4 regions of the Halomonas sp. NPDC076908 genome follow, and region 1 is predicted to be linked to each of the others. Evidence: predicted binding sites of a transcription regulator. Region 1 holds the regulator's gene; each other region holds the start of a gene.

Region 1 (2,203 bases):
TATCAACGCGGCGTTAAGCTCATTGGTGCTACCTGCCACTACGTGACCGAGGAACTCGATGCGGGCCCTATCATCGAACAGGACATTCACCGGGTAAGCCACTGTCATACGCCCACAGATTTAGTCCGCTTTGGACGTGATGTTGAGAAAGCAGTGCTTGCGCGCGGCTTACGCTGGCATTTAGAAGATCGCGTAATTGTTCATGGCAACAAAACGGTTGTTTTCAGCTAACAGCTCATCATAACGCTCACTCACCAGGGAGGCTGCCATGTCATTTGCGCAAAGTGTATTAGCGCCCTGGGCGCTATTGCTCACTTCGCTACTCTCGCTATGCGTTATGGTTTGGGCTCTCTGGCGGCAGCCGTGGCAAGCATTAATTGACGATACGGAGCTTCAGCACCGCTGGCTGGGCGCGACTCTGGCGGTGGTGCTGATGTGGCAGCTACGCGCTCAGGCGGTCGACTGGCTAACGCTGCATCTGGTATTTACCGCCTTAATGACGCTGATATTCAAAGTGCCCTTGGCTTTGATCAGCAATGTCGTGATCAATGTGGCAATGGTTATTATCGGCCGCAATGAGTGGATGCTATTAGGGGCGAATGTGCTGGTGACGGGGATTGTGCCAGCGACTATCATTGGTGTGGTCTGGCGGTTGGTAGACCGCCGCCTGCCAGATAACTTAATGGTCTTTCTGTTTGCGTGTGGTTTCTTCGGGGCCGCATTAGCTACGCTAGGGGGCGGGCTTACTGTAGTTTTGCTGATCATTGTCGCCGGAACCGATCCTGACGCGATTTTTCTAGCTCAGGAGTACGCTCGCTTCTTGCCTCTGCTCATGCCGTCAGAGGCCTTTATTACCGGCATGCTGCTGAGTATTCTGCTGGTCTACCATCCTGATTGGGTGGCCACTTTTAATGACCACCGTTATATCGATATGCAGTAGAGGGCTGTTGTTAGCCGAGCGCTTGGCCATTGCCTCCACGAATGACGCCAACGCCAACGCCTTCGATCTCAAGAGATTGTGAGCGTAGATCGATTTCAATCGGAGCGAAGTCATTATTTTCAGCAAACAGGGTTACCTGATGTCCTTGGCGTTTAAAGCGCTTAACCGTCACTTCATCATCCAATCGAGCTACAACGATCTGCCCATCGCGTACTCGCTCTGTGCGGTGAACTGCCAATAAATCGCCCTCTAAAATGCCGATATCCTTCATGGATAGTCCGCGTACCCGAAGCAGGTAGTCTGCTTTAGGCGTGAAGTATTCAGGCGGTAACGGGCAGTAGCGATCAATGTGTTCGGCGGCCAAGATTGGGCTTCCAGCGGCCACTTCACCAATGACCGGTAAGCCGGTGGGATTTGAATCCACGTTTGCAGGCAGCGTAGCGACAGTAGGATCGATAGTTTCCTGCGGCTCTTGGTTGGGCAGCCGGATACCGCGCGACGTATTGCGGATAATTCGAATCACGCCTTTACGTTCTAGCGCGCGCAAGTGCTCTTCAGCAGCATTTGGCGAGCGGAAGCCAAGCGCTTTAGCAATCTCAGCGCGTGTTGGAGGGTAGCCAAATTCGCCCATAGTCTTAACGATAAAATCAAATACATGCTGTTGACGAGCGGTTAGCGGACGCGACATACCAGACTCCATAAATAGTGAATAGACAGTAACAAATTAAAGGGTGACTAAGTTATAAGTGTTTAAGTATACAGTATGTTCCTCTGTCCAGTATATGGCTCGTCAATACTCATATTTATCTCGCTTGGAACGTTCTCAATTGTTTAAAACGATATTTTTTCTTAAGCATTGCTTGGTTTTTTTAGTAACAAATCAAGCGTTGAGCCTATCTGAGTTATGGCATAGTATTTTGCTATGTTTTAAACACCCGTTTCCCTGGAGAGCGCCATGGCTCAATCTGATACGGTGACACGTATACTCGACACCGCTGAAGTGCTGTTTGCAGAGCGAGGTTTCGCTGAAACTTCGTTGCGCAACATCACTAGTAAAGCGCGCGTCAACTTAGCCGCTGTGAATTATCATTTTGGCTCCAAGAAAGCATTGATTCAGGCCGTTTTTTCGCGCTATTTAGACCCCTTCACTCAGCGATTTCATACCGCACTTGATGAGCTGGAAGCGACCCATGCAGGGCAAGTGATTCCGCTTGAAACCCTGCTTGAAACCATGGCAAACACTGTCCTTGCGGTGCCTGCCGA
Region 2 (2,203 bases), on a different contig from region 1:
TGAATATGCCTCCGTCCACCTGCATCGGTGACGACTGTTATGATGCAGTGCGGCACTTCACTTATTACTATAACCTACTTGACAAAATGATGACTAATCATAAAAAAATTGTCTAACGGCCTTTAAACGCTGGCGTCACCCTGCCCAATAGTTAGTGGCCCTATCCACTCATTGAGGCATACTGTATTCATCAGTGTTAAAGAAACGTAAAAACATAATAATGAGCAGATAGAAATGAGCAGACAGACAGAAACGGTCGTTTCAAACGACTGTATATTGACGTACTGTTGAATACCTGTTGGTTGAGCACCCAAGGAGCTGAACGTGAGTCGCGCCCTGTTCGATGAAATGAGACGCCGCATGGAGCACTTTCGACGCTCCGAGCAAAAAGTGGCGCGGTTTGTACTGCGCAACCCCGATGAGGTCATCCACATGCGTATTGTGGATTTGGCTACGGAAGCGAAAGTCAGCGAACCCACGGTGGTGCGTTTTTGTCGTGCCTTGGGCTGCAATGGCTTCCAAGATTTCAAGCTACAGCTAGCGCAAATGCTGGCTAGCGGCAGTCAATTCGCACAATTCTCCATGAACGACAGCGACTCCGTTGCTGAGTTTTCCCACAGCATTTTTGACTCTACCGTCGGCACACTGCTGTCGGTACGCGACCGGTTGGATAACGACTCCTTAGGCCGGGCGGTTAACGCTTTGGCGATGGCTAACCGCGTTGAGTTCTATGGGTTTGGTGCTTCTGGTGCGGTGGCCTTTGATGCCCAGCACAAGTTTTTCCGGCTACAGATTTCCACCTCGGCCTATGCCGACCCGCATATGCAGAATATGTCGGCAGTGACCTTGAAAGAAGGTGATGTGGTGGTGGCCATTTCACAAACCGGACGTACTAAAGCGCTGGTCGCTAGCGTGCGCTTAGCACGTGAGGCGGGCGCCACCGTGATTGGCCTGTGTCCTAGCGGCTCGCCGTTGGCCGAAGAAGTCAGCTTGCCGCTGTATATCGATGTTCACGAAGACACCGAAATCTACACGCCGCTTAGCTCGCGTATTGCCCACTTGGTGTTGATCGATGTACTCGCCGTAGGTGTCGCCAAAACCCGCGGCCCGAAACTTGCCGAGCAGCTTAAAGCGGTTAAAAAGAGCCTTAATACACTGCGCTTTCCAGAAGAACCTTAGTCTTTACCTACACGTTTCCAGTAACCGGGAGCGAGGGCAGGTTGAAGCGAGGGTCTTTTGACAGGGATGTCAAAAGTAGCGCCCACGGATGGGTTCACAGCGCCCTCGCGTAAACCTGCCCTCGACGCAAAGGTGTGAAGATTGCCACCCCTGTATACACAGCCAGTTCACTGGCTGTGCTAAACTGGCCGCCTATTTTTTGATCCGGCAGCGGCTACTATGGATGACGTCACGGCGATTCTCGATCAGCTCAACTCCGCCCAGCGCGAAGCAGTGAGTGCCCCCCAAGGTAATCTATTGGTGCTCGCGGGTGCTGGCTCGGGTAAAACCCGCGTGCTGGTTCATCGCATCGCCTGGCTGATGCAGGCCGAAGGCCTCTCACCCTACGCGCTACTGGCGGTGACCTTTACCAATAAGGCATCCAAAGAGATGCGCACGCGCCTTGAAGCGCTGCTTAACCTCTCAATGCGCCATGTATGGGTAGGCACCTTTCACTCCATCGCCCACCGCCTGCTGCGTACCCACTGGCAAGATGCCAGGCTGCCTCAGCACTTCCAAATCATCGATTCTGACGACCAGCTAAGGCTGGTTAAACGGCTGCTGAAAGATTACTCCATTGACGACGAGCGCTACCCGCCACGCCAGGTGCAGCACTTTATTTCCGGCTGTAAAGAAGAAGGCCTGCGCCCGCACCAAGTCAATGTGGCGGGCGATGCCTATATGGGGCAGATGGTCGAGCTCTACGAGCGCTACCAGTTAACCTGCGAGCGGGGTGGTCTTGTCGACTTTGGCGAGTTACTGCTGAGAAGCTTAGAGCTGCTACGCGATAATCCGGCGCTGTTAAACCACTATCAAGAACGCTTTGGGCACGTGCTGGTGGATGAGTTTCAGGACACCAATACGCTGCAATACGCTTGGTTAAAACTGCTCACCGGCATGAAGACGCCGATGACCGCGGTGGGTGATGACGATCAATCGATCTACGGCTGGCGCGGCGCCAAAGTAGAAAATATCAGCCGCTTTG
Region 3 (2,203 bases), on a different contig from region 1:
GTGGCTTTTGCCATTGGTACGGCATCGGGTGTGATTATGGCGAAGCTAATGAATATGGTCAGCCGCATGCCGATTAATCCCTTAATTGGTGCGGCGGGTGTCTCTGCCGTGCCAATGGCCGCGAGGGTAGCCAATAAAGTAGGTTTGGAAGCTAACCCGCATAACTTTCTGCTGATGCATGCCATGGGGCCCAACGTGGCGGGGGTAATTGGTTCAGCGGTCGCGGCAGGGGTAATGATTAAGTACCTTGGTTAACTAGTTCTCTGTCATCGCGAGCGAAGCGCGGCGATCTCGGCTTTGTGTGCCACCGCAGGACGAGATTGCCGCGTCGCAAGCTCCTCGCAATGACATGTGGGGCACTTTCGTCCTGATGCTTCATGGCTTTGGTGCAGAGAGAACCTCAATAGCGCTCTTCAAGCGGTTTTCTAACGGCGAAAGGTCAAGTGGGTTGTCCCGAGGCCAACCAATAGTCAGGCGGACGCCTTCGCCATCGTAATTGGCTTGCTCAATCGGGATGTCGAGTTCATCGCACCAGGTGCGGGCAATCGCTTCATTAGCGAAGGTAAGACGTAGCGTATAAGCATCACGCTCAATCACTTCGCGAGTAGGCAGTGTTTCCAGTGCAACGCTGACGGCTTGGGCGTAAGCGCGGGCTAAGCCACCAGTGCCAAGCTTAGTGCCGCCAAAGTAACGGGTGACGACGCAACCAATTTGGCCTAGCTGGCTCCCTTGTAAAACCTGATACATCGGGCGACCCGCTGTACCGCCAGGTTCACCATCATCAGAAAAGCCGATCAGATTTTGTTCGCCAGGAGGCCCCGCAATATAAGCAGTACAGTGGTGACTGGCACTGGGATGCGCAGCTTTTGCAGCATCCAGGAGCGTATTAAAAGCATCTATTTCGGGGGCATGACAAACCCAGGTCAAAAATTGGCTCTTCTCTACTTCGATGTCAGCCATGTGCCATGTTAAAGGGGGTAAGTCTGGAACCCGGTAGCGCATTAATGCTCCGTAACGGAATGCTTGGTAGCGTAAGGTTCAACACCCATTGTCATGCCGAGTACCTGAATATCCTGGTTGTGTAAAAACAGCGCAGGCCGCAGAGTATCTTCAGGCCATAGCTCCACGCCAAAGCGGCTGATTGAGAGCTGTTTCAAGACAATTTGCTGCTGGTTTATTTCAGCCACAGCGGTTTCTGTCTGGGTGTCGTGTTGATAGCGTCGAATAATAATGACATCGCCATCGAATAAGTTGCAATCACACATGCGGTTACCACGAACTTTAAGTGCATACGTATTGCGTCGAGTCATGCTGGGTGTCGGCGCATAAGTACGTGGTACTGAGTGCAAGTGATTAAGCTTAGCGGTAGGTGCTGCCATCGATATGGTCATCAGGATAATCTCCATTGCATGTTTTTTCATACAGTGGTTTTTAGTATAAACCTGTTTTTGCATACAGTGCTACCGCTATTTAGTCTTAAAACAATTTGACTGAGATCACGCTGCGACTCAGCGCCGCATCGTGTGAGTGGCGAGAAAGAGGCTTTCCGTGTAGAGTTCTACGCGAAATCAATGTGCCTGGAGAGTCTCTTGAGCCTGTGTCTTGAAGCCCGACAACTGGCCTGTGAACGTGATGATCGCTGGTTATTTCAGGGGCTCGATCTCAATATTTGCAGCGGTGAGATCGTCCGTATTGAAGGGCCAAACGGCAGTGGCAAAACAACGCTGCTTAAAATCCTCTCCGGGCAGCTCGGCGACTACCAAGGCGAACTCTTCTGGAATGGCGCGGCGATGAAGGATGCGCGTGAACATTTTCTCGCCAATTTACTCTATCTAGGACACGCCCCAGGGATTAAATCAGGCCTAACTCCTCTAGAGAATTTAGCTTGGTATCAGGCGCTTAGTGGGGCAAGTCACTTTGGTGGCACCAGTAACAAGCGCAGTGATAACGAAGAACAGCGTCTTGAAGCGCTAGAAAATGTGGGTTTAGCGGGCTTTGAGGACGTGCCCGCAGGGCAGCTTTCAGCCGGGCAGCAGCGGCGGGTAGCACTCGCACGCTTAACCTTAACGCCGCGTGCGCTGTGGGTACTGGACGAGCCGTTCACCGCGATTGACCGAGACGGGGTGGCGGCCCTTGAACAGCAACTGATCGCCCATGCTCAGGCAGGTGGCTGCGTAATAGTTACCACTCACCACGAGTTAAC
Region 4 (2,203 bases), on a different contig from region 1:
GCATTCACGCAGGTCCCAGGCGGTATTAATCCCGCCCACCACTAACCGTTCGGCAAGCCGGTGACCAACGCCCCACACGCTGCCTACCGGGGTACGTTTAAGCAGCGCCCCGCTGGTGTGATCCTGTCCATTAAGCAGGCAAACGCCTTGATAGTGAGGGTCTTGCTTAGCCAGATGGTTGGCCAGCTTGGCGAGCGTGTGGGTTGGGGCAAGCCCCACGCACACCGGCAATCCCAAATGGCGACGAATGCGCTGACGCAAGCGACGTCCCAGCGCTTCGCACTGCTCAATGGTTAATCCGTCTAAGTAGACGAACATTTCATCGATGGAATAGGGTGCCACGTCTGGACAGGCATCGCGCAATAGCTGCGTCAGGCGAGCCGACATATCCCCATAAAGCTCATAGTTGGACGACAGCAGGTGGATCTCACCACGCTGGCGCAACCCTTCAAGTTTGAACGCAGGCGTACCCATCGGGATATCTAGCGCTTTAAGCTCTGTTGAGCGAGCGATGATACAGCCGTCGTTGTTCGACATCACGCCCACCGGCTTGCCTTCGAGCTGGGGCTGAAATACCCGCTCGCAGCTGACATAAAAATTGTTGGCGTCGATTAACCCGATCATCCTTAATACTCCTGCCACCGCAAAGGCCTAGTCACCGTAAAGGCTTAGTCACCGCAAAAGCTCATATCAACGTAAATACTCGTGCACGACAGCCCTCACCACCCCCCATAGTTGACAGTCGCTACCTTCAAGGGGCAGCGGTGGATAGTCCGGGTGAGCAGAGCAGAGGTGTGGGAAACCCTGGTGCAGCGCATAGCGTTTGATCAGTGCTTCACCTTCAAACATCGCCACCAAAAAATGCCCTAAACGGGGCTTAACACCCCGGTCAACAATCAGTAAATCACCGTCATAAATGCCCCACCCCTCCATACTGTCCCCCGTCGCGGTGACATAAAATGTCTCGGTAGGGTTCTTAACCAGCCGAACATTAAGGTCTAGCGTGCGTGGCTCGTAATCCTGCGCAGGTGAAGGAAAACCGCTAAAACCCGCGCGACCCGTGAAAGTTAAATAAGGCAGCGGCTGAGAGGTTAACGGCAAGGCTGGCACAAAGTGAGCTGACTGGCCCGGCATCGTCGGCACCCTGACTGGTTGAATATGTATGAATATACAGTATTTAATGTTGAGGAAAAAAATGCAAGTGGGTGGTTACTCCCGTTACTACGCTTCCGCGTTCGCAATGACACGCCATAGGTCATTGCGAGAAGCGCAGCGACGCGGCAATCTGAGTAGGCGGTGGCAGGTTAGTTTCGAGATCGCCGCGACGCGGCAATCTGAAATAGTAGTGGCGGGAGCCTCTGATATTGCCTCACTGCGTCCGAGTGAGTACCCAACATTTATTAGCTTAATGTTATGCTTAAGGTCTCTTATACGGAGGTCACGGCATGCACTTCTTCGGTAATCCCCGGCGTCTTACCTTCGAGCTCAAGTAGCAAAAGAGAAAAGTAGCAAATGAGAAAAGTAGCATGGTTGTCTAATTGGTCAGCTTTTGATGGCCAGCTCAATATGAAACATGCTCATGTGCGACCTGACGCGGATGCGATGAAAGTCGCGTCAGGCTGCGTTATGATAGCGTCCTCGCTTCTCCCATGATGACCCTTTCTCGTTACGAGGTTCCCGCCGATGTTCAGCCGCGATATGACAATTGCCGGATTCGATGATGTGCTGTTTGATGCCATGCAGAAAGAAGTGGAGCGTCAAGAAGCCCACATCGAACTGATTGCTTCCGAAAACTACGCCAGCCCCCGCGTACTGGAAGCCCAAGGCAGCCAGCTGACCAACAAGTATGCCGAAGGCTACCCTGGCAAGCGTTACTACGGCGGCTGTGAATTCGTCGATATCGCTGAAAATCTGGCCATTGATTACGCCAAAGAGCTGTTTGGCGCTACCTACGTTAACGTTCAGCCACACTCTGGCTCCCAGGCGAACAGTGCCGTTTTCCAAGCGCTGGTTAAGCCCGGTGATACCATTTTAGGCATGAGCCTGGATGCTGGTGGCCACCTAACCCACGGTGCCAAACCGAGCTTTTCTGGCAAGCACTACAACGCCATTCAGTACGGTCTGAACGAGCAAGGCCTGATTGATTACGACCAAGTGGCCGAGCTTGCCCGCGAGCATAAGCCGAAAATGATCATCGCTGGCT

What was found. The regulator LexA, encoded in region 1, represses DNA repair genes until DNA is damaged. The targets are predictions, from matches to a motif close to TACTGTNTANNTANACAGTA.
Region 2: a site for LexA is predicted at 1,328-1,347, ahead of uvrD (DNA helicase II). Genes of this name have one in related genera too.
Region 3: a site for LexA is predicted at 1,441-1,460, ahead of ACQKE4_RS16800 (LexA family protein). Genes of this name have one in related genera too.
Region 4: a site for LexA is predicted at 1,157-1,176, ahead of ACQKE4_RS14995 (LexA family protein). Genes of this name have one in related genera too.

What each region holds. Positions count from the first base shown of each region.
Region 1 covers NZ_JBNNIW010000014.1:41,633-43,835, reverse strand. Annotated here, with positions in the region: gene purU (formyltetrahydrofolate deformylase) at 1-231, shown strand, start outside; gene ACQKE4_RS10275 (energy-coupling factor ABC transporter permease) at 269-940, shown strand; gene lexA (transcriptional repressor LexA) at 951-1,628, opposite strand; gene ACQKE4_RS10265 (TetR/AcrR family transcriptional regulator) at 1,896-2,203, shown strand, end outside.
Region 2 covers NZ_JBNNIW010000008.1:128,921-131,123, reverse strand. Annotated here, with positions in the region: gene hexR (transcriptional regulator HexR) at 325-1,179, shown strand; gene uvrD (DNA helicase II) at 1,399-2,203, shown strand, end outside.
Region 3 covers NZ_JBNNIW010000035.1:21,258-23,460, reverse strand. Annotated here, with positions in the region: gene ACQKE4_RS16810 (sodium ion-translocating decarboxylase subunit beta) at 1-255, shown strand, start outside; gene ACQKE4_RS16805 (IMPACT family protein) at 376-1,002, opposite strand; gene ACQKE4_RS16800 (LexA family protein) at 1,002-1,391, opposite strand; gene ccmA (cytochrome c biogenesis heme-transporting ATPase CcmA) at 1,590-2,203, shown strand, end outside.
Region 4 covers NZ_JBNNIW010000027.1:48,419-50,621, reverse strand. Annotated here, with positions in the region: gene ACQKE4_RS15000 (Y-family DNA polymerase) at 1-624, opposite strand, end outside; gene ACQKE4_RS14995 (LexA family protein) at 691-1,134, opposite strand; gene glyA (serine hydroxymethyltransferase) at 1,684-2,203, shown strand, end outside.